One region of the Mesobacillus thioparans genome, then DNA from elsewhere that is predicted to be linked to it. Evidence: predicted binding sites of a transcription regulator. Region 1 holds the regulator's gene; the other holds the start of a gene.

Region 1 (7,393 bases):
AATTCGATTGGAAAGGGTTCAAGTGGCTCACTATTCTTCTTATGTTTGGATGTATACCTTTCTTTATGTTCAGTATTTCGAATTATTACTATCTGAATGACGAGGGATTGCATTTTAATGAAGCGAAAAGTTTCAATGAAATCCAGTCTTATGGCTGGAAGGATCTTAAGGAAGCGAAGGAGATCTTCGTCAAAACCAAAGGAGTAACTGTTTCGGATCATTATATGTTCACCACCAGCGATGGAAATGTGATCAAATTGCCAAATAACAGCAAGGTAGCATTTAACAAGCAAAGAATTATGGAGAAACTGGAGGAATACAATATTCCGCTAACTAATAATATGGGAGATTTATATGAATAAGCCAGTGCTAGAAAGAAGGTACGGTGATAGAGCCGATTGGAAACGGGTAATCCAGAGAAAGTTTCATCAGGAACTTATTGAAGATGAAGGCTTCCGAGGATATGTCACTTCATTGAAAGTGAATAAAGTCACCGAACCATTATTTTTCCAATACGAAGATAAAAAGGTTTGCATAGTAAACAATGGCTATACCTGGCTACAACATTTTCCAGAAGGACAATGCCATTGCGTCACTACCATGTTTAATGCCAGGGGGGAGGTTGTTCAGTGGTATATCGATATTTGTCTTCAAAATGGGCTTGAAAACAAAAGGCCTTATTGGGATGACCTGTTTCTGGATATTATCATAATTCCAAACGGAGAAGTCTACTATAAAGATCATGATGAACTTGAGAAAGCACTTTTAACTGGAGCGATCAATGAGGATTTATATCACATCGCAATAACCGAGGCCGAGCAAATTAAGAAACTGATAGAAACAAATGAATTTAAATTGTTTCAATTGACCAGGGTCCATAAAGAGTATTTTGATCGGAAGGATTTAGATTTACTCAAGTAATATTTAAAGGATGATAAACTCCATTATGTTCGTTAAAACATATAGTTACAGCATTAAGCCAGAGCGTGAAAGAGATTACCTTGATATCCAAGTTAAATCGGAGCAAATATATTCTCGTTTCACCAATAAACAGACTATTTACTTGCAAAATAGGGCAGACAGTTCCAAGTGGATTGAGATGCACATCTATCAGGATGAAAAAAGCTATACTCACAGTATTCATTCAGTTGACCAACTGCCTGAAATCCAGGAATTGTATAAGCGTTTCCTTGAAGTCATTACTTCAGCGGAAGAATTAAAAGTAGCTGATTATAACCAGGTTTTTTTAGGCCATTATTCATAAATGTACCATTCTTTATACCATATTAACTAAATTCACTGGTCCTTCACTAAAATAAAAACGAGGAATTCAAATGAAAAATCTTGTTATCGCAACAATCATTATAATCATTTTCACGACTGGTTGCAGTCCGAAGTTCCAACCGGAATTAACCAGGGTCGATGTGCAAAAAATAACCAAGGATGGCATGAAGGACGGTGAGGAAAGAATAATTGCCAAAAAAGATGAGCTGCACAAAATAGAGCAGGCATTTGATGAAATTAAGTGGTCCCCAAAGACGAAGGCGGATATGGCAAGGAAAGAAGATGTATTGGCGATTTTCTTCATCCAGGAAGAGAAAAATATGCCTGAGAGTTTGTATGAATACCGAATCTGGTTTAAGGGAGAGTCTGCAACAATAATCAGCAACAAGGAAAATGAAGCGTATGGAAGATTAACAGATAAAACGGAAGTTCGTGAATTAAAATCTGCATTGCTGCTAGGTGAATAGGTCGTTGGTTTTAGTGTCACAAAAAAGAAAAAGTGCCAATACGGACACTTTTTTCAGCTTACAGCATTGAAAGCTGGGGGATATTCGATTTTACCTTCCAATCCATTCAATGAGCCATACTCAAGCTCGATTGCCATGAACACTTCATCTGGTACAGGGAAGGGAGCTTGGATACCGAAATTTTTCGAGGGCTGAAACCCGAATTTAGGGTAAAAGTTAGGATGGCCCAGTACAAATACATGCTGATATCCTAAAGACTTGCATTTTTTCAGGCCTTCCGTGACGAGTGCTGAACCGATTCCGCTATTTTGATATTCTGGCTTCACGGCCATTGGAGCGAGACTCATAGTTGGAATCACACCTTGGTTAGTAACAAGGCTGATTACGCTGAAAAGAATATGTCCGATGATCTCGCCTTTCTCATCAACAGCTACCAGGCTTAAGGCTGGAATGAAATGTTCAGAATCCCTGATCAGTTCAACCAAACGGGCTTCATTTTCACCATTTTCAAAAGCCGCTCGATTTAGAACGCTGATACCATGGATATCGTGAATGTCTTCCGGGCGAATAATATAATCAACGCTTTTCATATTTTTTATACTCCCTCCACACCATATTAGAAGTTTTGGATTCTGAATCAGAAAACTCCCTGTAATAAAGCTTTTCATTTTCACCTGATATTGAGTCGATATCATTTAACAACCTAACTAGAAATTCTCTATCTTTGTTGATTTGGTCTTCAATTTGTGTGTATTCCCTGCCATTTTTTATACTCTTTGCTAAGTCCGTATAATGGTCAGCAAGTTGATCCCACATTGTACCTAACGTTGAGATCTTTCCATTCATCATATGGTACTGTCTGCCCTGATTAGACAGTTCCCCGAGATGAACGGCAAATGTGAATTCGCCATCTTCTTCATTCAAGATCTTTATCCATGTGGCCGGAACAGCATCGTTCTCCAGTAGAAATATAGAGTCCCTTACTTTCCGCTGGAAATCAGATCCTGCCTGTATTTCTAGGTCAGAGATTCTTTTATACTGATAAAGATTGAGTAAGATCAATGCTGCGAGAACGAATATGGTCATGTACATAAAATTTTTAGATTTCATATGACGACTCCTTTCTATACAGTCTGAAATAATAATAGCAGAAAATTCCAAAAGAGTAATTAGAATTTTTACCAGAATGAATTCTTTCACGTACAGCACTTTTTTCTGTTATGATTAAAGCTGGCTTTTAGCCAGAATCAATTTTCAAGGAGAACCTGAATGACAAAAAACCTTCCATTTACCATCACTAAAAATGATACATTCTTTGATTTATTAGGAGATTACATTGGTGATGTTTTTTATGATATTTTGCCTGAAAAGGGCTATGAGTTGCGCGACGAACAGATTTATATGGCTTTCCAGGTGGAACAGGCCTTTAAGAACAAAGGAATTGTGTTTGCGGAAGCTGGTGTAGGTACAGGAAAGACCTTCGTATACCTGATTTACGCGATTCTCTATGCTCGTTATATGGGGAAGCCTGCGATTGTATCCTGCTCAGATGAAACGCTGATTGAACAGCTCGTAAAAGAGGGCGGAGATATCGAGAAACTCGAACAGGCATTAGGACTCAAGGTGGACGTCAGGCTTGCAAAAGCAAGGGAGCAATATGTATGTGTCAAGAAGCTTGATGAGCTTTCCAACACTTCTGACGACATGGAAGTTCTTGATGTCCATGACCAGCTGCCTGACTTTATTTTTGATGAAGGCATTTCAATGAATTCGTTCAGCCGTTATGGTGACCGGAAGGAATATCCATGGGTCACGAATGAAAAATGGTCCCAGATGGCCTGGGATCCGCTCCAGCAATGTTCGACGTGCAGCTGGCGCCATCGCTGTGGACAAACATTGAATCGTGATTACTATCGACATGCCGGAGACTTGATTATTTGCTCGCATGATTTTTACATGGAACATGTCTGGACAAAAGAATCACGCAAAAGAGAGGGCCAGATGCCATTGCTGCCAGAAGCAAGTACCGTCATATTCGATGAAGGCCATTTGCTTGAATTCGCAGCACAAAAAGGACTGACTTACAGATTTAATTCGCAAACTCTGACGACTGTGTTAACAGGTTATATGCACCAGGATGTCCGGGAGGAATCTCTTTATCTAATCGAGGATATTATAGAGCTGCATGATTCATGGTTCGACCTGCTGGTTGAGAACTCGACTGCTGTTGAGGGTTCGAATCGGAAAGAAGTTGCTAAGCATCCTGCGATCAGGAAAACAGCTGAAACTTTGGAAAAGAAGGTCAGCGAATTAATGGACCAGCTGGTATTTGACGCAGAAATGTTCCTGATTGATGAATACCACTTGAAAATCATGGAAGAATACCTCGAGTTTTTCGCGTATGGTCTATCGATTTTCCTGAAGAATGATGAAGGGATTTTCTGGCTTGAAGAGAATGAAGTCCAATCTTCACTCGTGATCATGCCTCGCCTGGTAGAGGACATCTTGAAAAAAGAAGTTTTTGCACAAAATATCCCTTTTGTGTTCTCATCAGCAACTCTATCCCAGGCAGGGGACTTCAACTATATAGCCAGGAGTCTTGGGATTGAAAAATATTCTTCTTTCACGGTAGCTTCACCATTTGATTATGAAGAGCAAATGGAAATTAGAGCACATATCAGGGATGACGAAAATCAAAAGTGGGAGCAGATAGGTACGGATTTGCGAACTTCCAATGGAAGTTCCCTGGTTTTGTTTTCTTCCATGCAGGAAATGGAAAGGTTCAGAATATGGTCCGATCAACAGGAATGGAATTTTGCCATCCTGTTTGAAGGCGACCGCGAAATCAGTGAAACCGTAAAAGACTTCCAGAATGTCACCAGCTCTGTACTTTGCTCATACAGTCTATGGGAAGGTCTTGATGTTCCAGGTGAATCTTTGAAACAGGTTATTATCGCTTCATTGCCATTCCCGCCTCATGACCCGGTCTTCCAGGCAAAACGGAAGCATGCGGCCAACCCTGCAGCAGAAGTTGACGTTCCATACATGCTGCTTCGATTAAGACAGGGTATAGGCCGGCTGATCAGAAGCAGCCAGGATCAAGGTGTCGTGCACTTGTGGATTACCGGCGCACAAAAAGCAGAATTCATGAAAGAAATAACAGGAGTGCTACCTGTAAAAGAAATCCATTAAGATAAAAAAATCCCGAAAGGTCTAAGCCTTTCGGGATTTTTTGAGAAAAATTAGTTTCTGCATCCGCATTTTCTATGATCGCGGCCGCGATCATTCTCATCTTGTGCACCAGCAACCAAATCATTGATGATGCATCGACGGACAGCACGGCAGAGGTCATCAAAATCAACAGTCGCCCTTACCTGGTTATTGTTGCGGTTAGGAAAGAAAACTCCTGCGACGTCGTTGTTATTCCGGTTGTTTCCCATTCGAGACTCAACTCCTTTCCAAAAAGAAATGTTTGCTTACACGATATCTTATTCGGAAAAGGGACAAGTTGTCCGGGCTTGTATCTATTTTTGATGGCGAATGTGCTCTTCTCATAGAATCATTTAAAGAATGAAAGTTTAATAGAACGAAAAAAAGCAAGCGGAGCCCGCTTGCTTTTTAGTGCATATGACGGTAGACACCGATGACTTTACCAAGAATCGATACATTACGAAGGATGATCGGTTCCATTGAGGAATTTTCCGGCTGGAGCCTGAAATAGTCCTTCTCCTTGAAGAAACGTTTGACAGTAGCTTCGTCATCCTCTGTCATTGCTACTACGATATCTCCATTATTGGCTGTCTTTTGCTGCTTGACGATTACGTAGTCCCCATCAAGGATCCCAGCTTCAATCATACTGTCACCCATGATTTCCAGCATGAAAACCTGCTCATCATGAGGAACCAGACGGTCTGGTAGAGGGAAGTATTCTTCTACATTCTCGATTGCCGTTATTGGCATACCGGCTGTAACTTTACCGACAACAGGCACGTTGATAACATTATATTTAGGGATACGGGTTTCATCTTCAATTTCCAGAATTTCAATTGCGCGCGGTTTTGTAGGGTCCCGTCGGATCAGCCCTTTGCTTTCGAGCCTTGCAAGGTGGCCGTGTACAGTAGAACTTGATGCCAGTCCAACTGCTTCACCGATTTCGCGTACGGATGGCGGATATCCTTTTTTCTTGACTTCACCTTTAATGAATTCAAATATATCTTGTTGCCGCTTTGATAACTTTGTCATTTTCACGCACCTCGTATATTTTCTTGTCCTAATTATACCATGTCTATCCCACAGATACAAACATAAGTTCGAATTTCAAGTTGACACGAAACAAATGTTCGTATTATAATAAAATCAAATAAGCGAACATATATTCGTTAAGGAGTGTCGGACATGAAAAAAATATGGGATAACTATTCTTACGCCTTGATCCTTCTTGCTGTCAGCGTGATTTTTTCACTCGTGGCAAAAGCACATTTAAATAACGAGGAAGCATACATAACTGTTACTATAGAAGAAGGACAATCACTGTGGGAGATCGCTGAGACATATGCCAGTGAACATCATTTGTCAAAAAATGAATTCGTGAGCTGGGTAGAAAAAGAAAATGGGATCGTAGGCGAACGGGTCTTTCCAGGAGATGAACTTGTCATCCCGGTAAGAGATGAATATGTGGAACCTACTCAGATTGCCGGAGCAGAAAGATAATTTGTACATAGAATAAGGTGACAGCATGAAAGCGATTATTTATTGCCGGGTAAGTACTACGAAGGAAACACAGGAAACATCGCTTGCCAGGCAGGAGGAAGAATTACTCCGTCTTGCAGAAGACTGTGGATTCGAAGTGATGAGTATCATTAAGGAACAAGCCAGTGGGTATGACCTTGAAAGGGACGGGATCCTCGAACTTCTGGAGTTGATCAAGGACAAGTCGGTCAATGCCGTATTGATTCAGGATGAGACCAGGCTTGGAAGAGGAAATGCAAAGGTTGCGATCCTTCACTGCATTCTCAAGGAGAACGTTAAGTTATACAGCATCTCCCACAGTGGGGAACTTCAACTATCTGAATCGGATTCCATGGTACTCCAGATTGTCAGCATGGTGGAAGAGTATCAGAGGAAGATCCATAACATAAAAATCAAACGCGGAATGAAACGTGCGGTCGACCATGGTTACAAGCCTCAGCGCAATCTCAAAAACCAGGGTGAACATTCCGGCAGGGATAGAAAAGACATGCCGATTGCGGAAATTGTCAGGCTGCGGAATAATGGACTTACTTTTGCTGAAATTGCCGCGACTCTTAAAGGATTCGGCTACAATGTTTCCAAGGCGACAGTCAATCGAAGATATCTTGAGTATATCGAGACAAATGAGGAATGAGGCTCCTTTCTTGTAAAACTCAAAAAAATTTAGTAAGATATCATTTGACGTACTTTTTTACAAAGGAGATTTACAATGCTATCAAGTGATAAAATTGCTAGAATCAATGAGCTGGCGAGGAAAGCAAAAACATCGAAGCTGACTGAAGAAGAAGCAAAGGAACAGACGAAGCTTCGCGCAGAATATCTCCAATCATTCCGTTCTTCTATGCTTAATACGCTCAAGGGAGTTACCATTGTCGATCCAGAGGGCAATGATG
Region 2 (7,393 bases), on a different contig from region 1:
AATACGCTTTTCCGATTCTTTTCGTTATTTCGATTGAAAAAATGGAAGGGATGACGGTGATCCCGCATATGCCAGACTATGTCACGGGAATTACGAAGGTAAGGGGAGAGCTGATTCCGGTCATTGATTTGGAAAAGGTCCTCTATAACCGGGATATTCAGGTGGATGATAAGACGAGGCTGATTGTATTGGAGACATCGGATATCTCGCTGGGTGTCCTGGTCAGGGATGCGAAGGAAATCCTTGAGATACCTCAGGAGAACCTGAAACAGCCTGGTCTGATCGCATACCAAAATACTAAATTCATCACTGGCATCGCAAATTTTGGACAACGGATGATCATGGTCATTAATCCGGAAACCCTGATCCAGTCACTGGAGGGAATCAAAGAGATTAAGGACTATATGAAAAACCAAAAACAGGAATTACATAACTAGTGCGTAATATGAAAACAAGCTGGCCCCCGCGGGTCAGCTTGTTTTTGTTATAGTTTGAAGCTGGAGAATGATTTCCTAAGGTCTTCTGCCATGCTGGACAATTTACTGGATGATTCCAACAGCTCCTGCATTGTTGCATTTTGTTCCTCTGTTGTAGCTGCTACCTGTTCGAGGAACTGAGCAGAATTGGAAGAGGCGGTAATGACGTCGTTTGCTGACTGGGCCATGAATTCTATCTTTTCATTTGCACTCATGACAGCGCTGCTGACAGTGTTTCCTTTGGAGCTGACTTCCTCGATGGAATGAGCTATTTCTGTGAAGATGGTCGCCACTTTTTCGACAAGTTCATTGCCTTTTTGGACGGTCACCTGGCTTTCATCCATGACATTTACAGCCTGGTTCGTTTCTTTTCCAGTTTGTTCGAGGATTGTGCGGATGCTGTCTGCCGCTCCGGCTGATTGTTCGGCAAGTTTGCGCACTTCCTGGGCCACGACACCAAAGCCTTTCCCGTGCTCGCCGGCCCTTGCCGCTTCAATCGCTGCATTCAAAGCCAATAAATTTGTCTGGTTTGAAATATCGGTGATGATTTCGATGATTCGATGGATTTCCTGAGAATTATTCTTCAGGGAATGAATCACTTTGGCCAACTCCGTGACCTTTCCATTTATTTCGTCCATCTGCTCTGTCACACTGTAAGCATACGATTTACCCTGCTCGATTTTTTGCTTCGTGTCTGAAGTCGTTTGCAGTGTTTCGTTCATCGATCCTGTAACCTCGATTAGTTGAGCAGAAACATTTTCGACTGCTTCATTGGTGCGTTCCGAAATTTTCACCTGCTCATCTGAAGCAGAGGCAACCTGCATGATCGATGTCGTGATTTCATTGTTTGCTTCTGTGGTTGCCTCAGCATTTACCTTCAGGTTCCTCGACATTTCATTTACCTGGTCAGATGACGCAAGTATGCTGGAAATCGAAGCTTTAAGGTTTCCGGATAATTGATTCATAGCCTGGATGATCTGTCCAACTTCGTCCTTGCTTTTTGCCTGCAATGCTTTAACATTCAGTTCCCCGGCCGCGAGCTTCTTGCAGTAAGCGACCACATCCTTGAGGTTCTTGCTGATATTGCGTGAGACAAAGTACATCGCCACTGAAGAGACGATAAAGGCAATGATGATAAGGATGAAAGTATTACGGATCATTGAAGCAATTGAAGAATGGGTTTCCTTCATGATCCTGGTCCTGTCAGCCAATATCGATGTCCGGAGTTCGTTTAACTTTTCGATATTCATATCCCGGATGGTTTCAGCCTTGTTCGTCAGGCTGATTTGCGTATAGACATCAACCTGTTCAAAGTTCCTGCGGAATTCTTCGACCGTTTTTAAAATGTCGTCTTCCCAAACAGTATTCATGTGCTGATCAATCTTCACGATTGCGTTCAGGACTGTTTTGGCTTCCTCTGATTTTACGAATGCACCCAGGCTTTCTGAAGAAGAATCGAACTGCTCAGACTCTTTTTTGTACAAATCAATTAGCTCTGGTTTGGGATCTGTTATGTAATCAGTAATAATAATGTATTTCTGGCGAAAAGATGACGACATTTCACTTATCATGATGGCGTAATCACTTTTCTCCTCAGCCAGGTCAATCGCATTCTGAAGATTATTCAATACACTTGATAAATAAATAAAGCTGCCCAGGAAAATGACCATGATAAATGCGAAAACGCTTGCATACTTTCTGCCAATGGACCAATGCTGCATAAAAATTCCTCCGTCTATGGTATATCTATTTATTCATTTTATCGGGTATTTAAGGTGGATCTTTAACCTTTTCCTTGATTTCTTCACATAAAATTCAAATTTAACTTCCAGACTTCGATTAAGTAAAACCACTTTATTTTTGATACACTAGAAGGGAACGTATATTTGGGAAGTGGCGGACATGAAAGAGATGTATCCAAAAAAGGGCAGAGTCATTTTACATGTTGATATGAACAGCTTCTATGCAAGTGTTGAAATGGCTTATGATTCCGAATTGAAAGGAAAGCCCCTCGCCATTGCGGGGAATCCAGAGGAGCGAAGGGGAATCATTGTCACTTGCAGCTATGAAGCAAGGAAATTCGGAGTCAAGACCACGATGCCATTATGGGAAGCAAAAAAACTTTGCCCTGAGTTAATCATAAAAACACCGAATTTTGACAGGTACCGTGCTGCGTCTGCAGCTATGTTCGATATATTACGCCAATATACCGAACTTGTGGAACCTGTTTCCATTGATGAAGGGTATATGGATATTACGGATTGTGCTGATCTCGGGGCACCATTGGAGATAGCTGAGAGCATCCAGAAACGGATCCTCGAGCAGCTTGATTTGCCATGCAGCATTGGAGTTGCTCCTAATAAATTTCTGGCGAAAACGGCTTCTGATATGAAAAAACCTCTGGGAATCACGGTTTTAAGAAAGCGGGACATCCCCACGGTCCTGTGGCCGCTCGGAGCTGGAGAGATGCATGGAGTAGGAACGAAAACCGCGGACAAACTAAAAAGCATCGGACTTCTATCAATTGGCGACCTGGCAAAAGCAAATGATATCCAACTGAAAGCACTGTTGGGGATCAATGGACTGAAGCTGAAGGAAAGAGCCAACGGCCAGGATAATCGGGTGGTGGATCCCGAATCTGTCTATGATTTCAAGAGCATCGGCAACTCGACAACCCTCCCGAGGGATCTTTCGAATCAGCACGAACTCCTGAAAGTACTTGATCGTTTATCAGAGCAGGTAGCTGCAAGGATGAAGAGAAAGGAAGCTGTCGCGACCACCATTAGCATCATGATCCGGTTCAAGGACAGAAAAACGATCACTAGAAGTCAAAAGCTCCAGAACCCTGTTTCCAAGAAAGAAGAAATTGCTTCTGCGGCAAAAACTTTATTTTTAAAGCATTGGAACGGGGATCCTGTTCGTCTGCTTGGCATCACCGGGACAGACCTGCTGGAGGCAGATAAAGCGGTGAAGCAGCTGGACTTGTTTTCCTATGAGCAGGATGCAAAAAAAGAGCCTTTGATCAATACGATGAGCCAGCTGCGTGAGAAATATGGAAAAAGCATTATTGAAAGCGCAGGTATACAGGTGAAGAAGCTTTCATCCAAGGAAAATCCAGGAGCTGGCACAAGCTTTAATAAGGACTTCCTTCAGGAACGTAAAAAAAATGGCGGTATCGAGAAAAAAGACTCTTAACGTTGTTTAGCTTCCAGGGGTTAAGTCGAAATAAAAAAGACGGACCCTATTGTTTGCACCCCTCTGGATTCATTGTTACATTAGTTTGTAAGTTTCTTATAACCAGTTATGAAAAAGGAAGGAAGTTGAAATGATGTCAAAACAGCAAATCGGAGTCATTGGCCTAGCTGTAATGGGGAAAAACCTCGCAATGAATATTGAAAGCAGGGGTTATTCTGTTTCTGTCTATAATCGTTCGAGAGAAAAGACGGATGAAATGCTCGCCGAAACGGAAGGCAAGAACATCTACGGAACGTTTTCAATCGAAGAATTTGTTCAATCGCTTGAAAAGCCGCGGAAAATCTTGCTGATGGTAAAGGCTGGTGCAGCGACAGACGCGACAATCGAGCAATTGAAGCCTCATCTTGAGAAAGGCGATATCATCATTGACGGCGGTAATACATATTTTGCCGATACCCAGCGTCGGAACAAGGAATTGAGCGAGCTTGGACTTCACTTCATCGGAACCGGGGTATCTGGCGGTGAGGAAGGGGCCTTGCACGGACCTTCCATCATGCCTGGCGGGCAAAAAGAGGCTTATGAGCTGGTTGCTCCGATTTTCCAGGATATTTCCGCTAAGGTCAATGGAGAGGCGTGTACTACATACATTGGTCCTGATGGAGCAGGGCACTATGTGAAAATGGTCCACAATGGCATCGAGTATGGCGACATGCAGCTGATTTCAGAATCTTATTTCATGCTCAAGCATGTTCTAGGCTTGAGTGCCGAAGAACTGCATGAAGTGTTTGCAGAATGGAACAAAGGTGAGCTTGACAGTTATTTAATTGAAATCACTGCAGATATTTTTACAAAGAAGGACGATGAAACAGGCAAACCGCTTGTCGATGTGATCCTTGATACCGCTGGCCAAAAAGGAACAGGAAAATGGACAAGCCAGAGTGCGCTCGACCTTGGAGTTCCGCTGCCTATCATTACGGAATCCGTTTTCGCGCGTTTTATTTCGGCCATGAAGCAAGAGCGAGTCGAAGCAAGCAAGGTTCTCTCCGGACCAGAAACGAAGCCATTTGATGGCGACAAAAAGGAATTTATCGAGTCCATCCGCAAGGCACTGTATTTAAGCAAGATTTGTTCTTATGCGCAGGGCTTTGCTCAGATGAGAGCAGCATCAGAAGAATACGATTGGAACCTGAACTACGGAGAAATCGCGATGATTTTCCGCGGAGGCTGCATCATCAGGGCCCAGTTCCTCCAGAAAATCAAGGAAGCGTACGACCGCAACCCGGAACTGAAAAACCTGCTGCTTGACCCATATTTCAAGGAAATCGCAGAAAGCTACCAGCAGTCACTGCGTGAAATCATCTCGGCTGCGGTCCTTAACGGAATACCTGTCCCGAGCTTCTCAGCAGCACTTTCCTACTTCGACAGCTACCGGACAGAAACACTGCCAGCCAACCTGATCCAGGCACAGCGCGATTATTTCGGCGCCCACACCTATCAGCGCATCGACAAAGAAGGAATCTTCCACACCGAGTGGATGGAATAAGCACAGTAACAGCGGATCTTGTATCCGCTGTTTTTTTACTGAAAAAAAGGTGTTTTTCTTACGGAAGGAAGGGTTTGCTGGAAGTATAGTCGAAGTCTTTGTAAGTGGATAATTTTGATTGGAGGGATATTGTTATGACAGATCGTTACCCAGTGCTTGAGGGAGCTGAGCCTTTCTATTTTGAAGGGAATAACGTTGGCATTCTTGTATCGCATGGTTTTACCGGCTCCACACAAAGCATGAGACCCCTTGGTGAGGCTTATGCTGTGGCAGGCTATACTGTTTGTGGACCCCGCTTGAAAGGCCATGGAACCCATTATGAAGACATGGAACAAACCAGCTATCATGACTGGATTGCTTCAGTGGAAGAGGGGTTCCAGTGGTTAAAGGAAAGGTGTGACACGATTTTTGTGACAGGCCTGTCAATGGGCGGTACGCTGACTTTGTATATGGCTGAAAAGTATCCGGAAGTCCGGGGGATTGTCACGATCAATGCCGCAATAGATATTCCGGCAATGGAGCCTGTCCGCCAATTGGAAGGAACCCGATTTTTGGATGCAATTGGATCCGACATAAAAAAAGCGGGAGTAACGGAATTAGCTTATGAAAAAACGCCGGTCCAATCCGTAAAAGAAATTTTAACCTTCATGAAAGAAGTGAAAGAGGACCTGCCGAAAATATCTTGCCCAGCCCTGATCTTTGTATCGGACGAAGACCATGTGGTGCCTACGGATAATTCACAAGCCATCTATGAACAAATCAGCTCTGAATCAAAAGAAATCCTTGCCTTAAAAGATAGCTACCATGTTGCAACTCTGGACCATGACCAGCAAATTATTATTGAAAAGACACTTCAATTTATCAAAGGGATTCTTTAGGAGGCATGAATTGCCTTCTTTTTTTTGAGTGAGGGATGTTCATGTCTCAGAATAAGAACTCTTCTTCTCCCCCCTGAGCCATAAGCGCAGGCAGAGCCAAGTAAAGAGACTTGAACATATCAGCAAACTTTCCAGCGAAAAGATATACCATGGGTACGGACCGAGCAAATCCATGAAACTGGGGCTGTCAGGTTTGTGACGCAAGAACCAATAGTTTCCGTCGGCCGTTTTATTGATGAACAGTATTGCGGGCAAGAGCAGATTGATGAACAGGATGACTTTTAAAACGGATGCCAGCGTTGGGTAATAACCTTTAGCGAGAGTAAAATAAAGAGTCACCCAAACGATCATCAGATGTGCATAAAAAAAGTGAAAAAAGCGGAAATGAGGGAAGTCATACGTTAAAGCGGGTGTTAGGATTGCCTGGGTCGCACCCAATAAGGCGATGAAAAACAAAAGCTCAAAAAAGATTTTCTTTCTCGTTAAAAGTAAGCCAATAGCCAGTAAGAGACCTAAATTACACAATTCCAGAGGCATGGACCTGCCCAACATCCAAACACCATGACTATACATCCAATAATGGTTCAAGAGTTCGATCAAAATTAATGAAAATGCTGTCAAAAGCTCTGCCTTCCGCCACTTTTCATCACTCAACTTCCTCCGATGAATAAAAATCGCCGCATTTACGAAAATGAAAATCGCTAAAATGGCAAGATGGCTATCAGAAAACATGCTAAAGCTGAATGTCTTGTTGCTGTGTCCAAACCATCCCATACATTCCACCTCTGATAAGTTAATAAGACAAATATAAGTTTTCCTTTTGAAGAATTTTTTATGTGAAAAGGTGAAACCAATCTTTGCCAGATTCGTAAAAGAAGTATAGTACAAAAAAAGGGAGTTGGAAGATTTGAACGAAAAAGGATGCATCAAATGTGGCAGCACGGACGCAGGCCAGAAGGATGTCGCAATGACGGGGACAGGATTATCCAAGATGTTTGATATTCAGAATAACCAGTTTACCGTGGTGTATTGCAGGAGGTGCGGATATTCGGAGTTCTATAACAAAGAAGCATCTGCTGGCTCCAATATTCTTGATTTCTTTTTTGGTGGTTAAAGAAAAGGCCCGCCGGTTGCCAGGCGGGCTTTTTTGTTCTTAACATTTTTCTACATCGATTTCGGTGATTGGCCACCAGAAGAATCCATCTTTTTCGAGCAGTTTGTCTGCTGCATCAGGACCCATTGAGCCGGATTCATAGTTCGGGAAGGATGGTTCTTTTGTGTTTTCCCAAACCTCTGAGATA

The links. The regulator LexA, encoded in region 1, represses DNA repair genes until DNA is damaged. The targets are predictions, from matches to a motif close to CGAACATATGTTCG.
Region 2: a site for LexA is predicted at 2,352-2,365, ahead of ACNAZ4_RS16240 (DNA polymerase IV). Genes of this name have one in related genera too.

What each region holds. Positions count from the first base shown of each region.
Region 1 is NZ_CBCSFH010000001.1:76,124-83,516, reverse strand. It holds gene ACNAZ4_RS00525 (hypothetical protein) at 1-362, shown strand, start outside; gene ACNAZ4_RS00520 (ribonuclease FAU-1 family protein) at 355-921, shown strand; gene ACNAZ4_RS00515 (hypothetical protein) at 947-1,264, shown strand; gene ACNAZ4_RS00510 (hypothetical protein) at 1,335-1,751, shown strand; gene ACNAZ4_RS00505 (GNAT family N-acetyltransferase) at 1,805-2,341, opposite strand; gene ACNAZ4_RS00500 (hypothetical protein) at 2,328-2,861, opposite strand; gene ACNAZ4_RS00495 (ATP-dependent DNA helicase) at 3,021-4,943, shown strand; gene ACNAZ4_RS00490 (hypothetical protein) at 4,994-5,191, opposite strand; gene lexA (transcriptional repressor LexA) at 5,370-5,993, opposite strand; gene yneA (cell division suppressor protein YneA) at 6,147-6,461, shown strand; gene ACNAZ4_RS00475 (YneB family resolvase-like protein) at 6,487-7,134, shown strand; gene ACNAZ4_RS00470 (DUF896 domain-containing protein) at 7,210-7,393, shown strand, end outside.
Region 2 is NZ_CBCSFH010000010.1:64,007-71,399, reverse strand. It holds gene ACNAZ4_RS16250 (chemotaxis protein CheW) at 1-437, shown strand, start outside; gene ACNAZ4_RS16245 (methyl-accepting chemotaxis protein) at 485-2,197, opposite strand; gene ACNAZ4_RS16240 (DNA polymerase IV) at 2,379-3,671, shown strand; gene gndA (NADP-dependent phosphogluconate dehydrogenase) at 3,805-5,214, shown strand; gene ACNAZ4_RS16230 (alpha/beta hydrolase) at 5,349-6,092, shown strand; gene ACNAZ4_RS16225 (TMEM164-related integral membrane acyltransferase) at 6,132-6,824, opposite strand; gene ACNAZ4_RS16220 (zinc ribbon domain-containing protein) at 7,000-7,206, shown strand; gene zwf (glucose-6-phosphate dehydrogenase) at 7,246-7,393, opposite strand, start outside.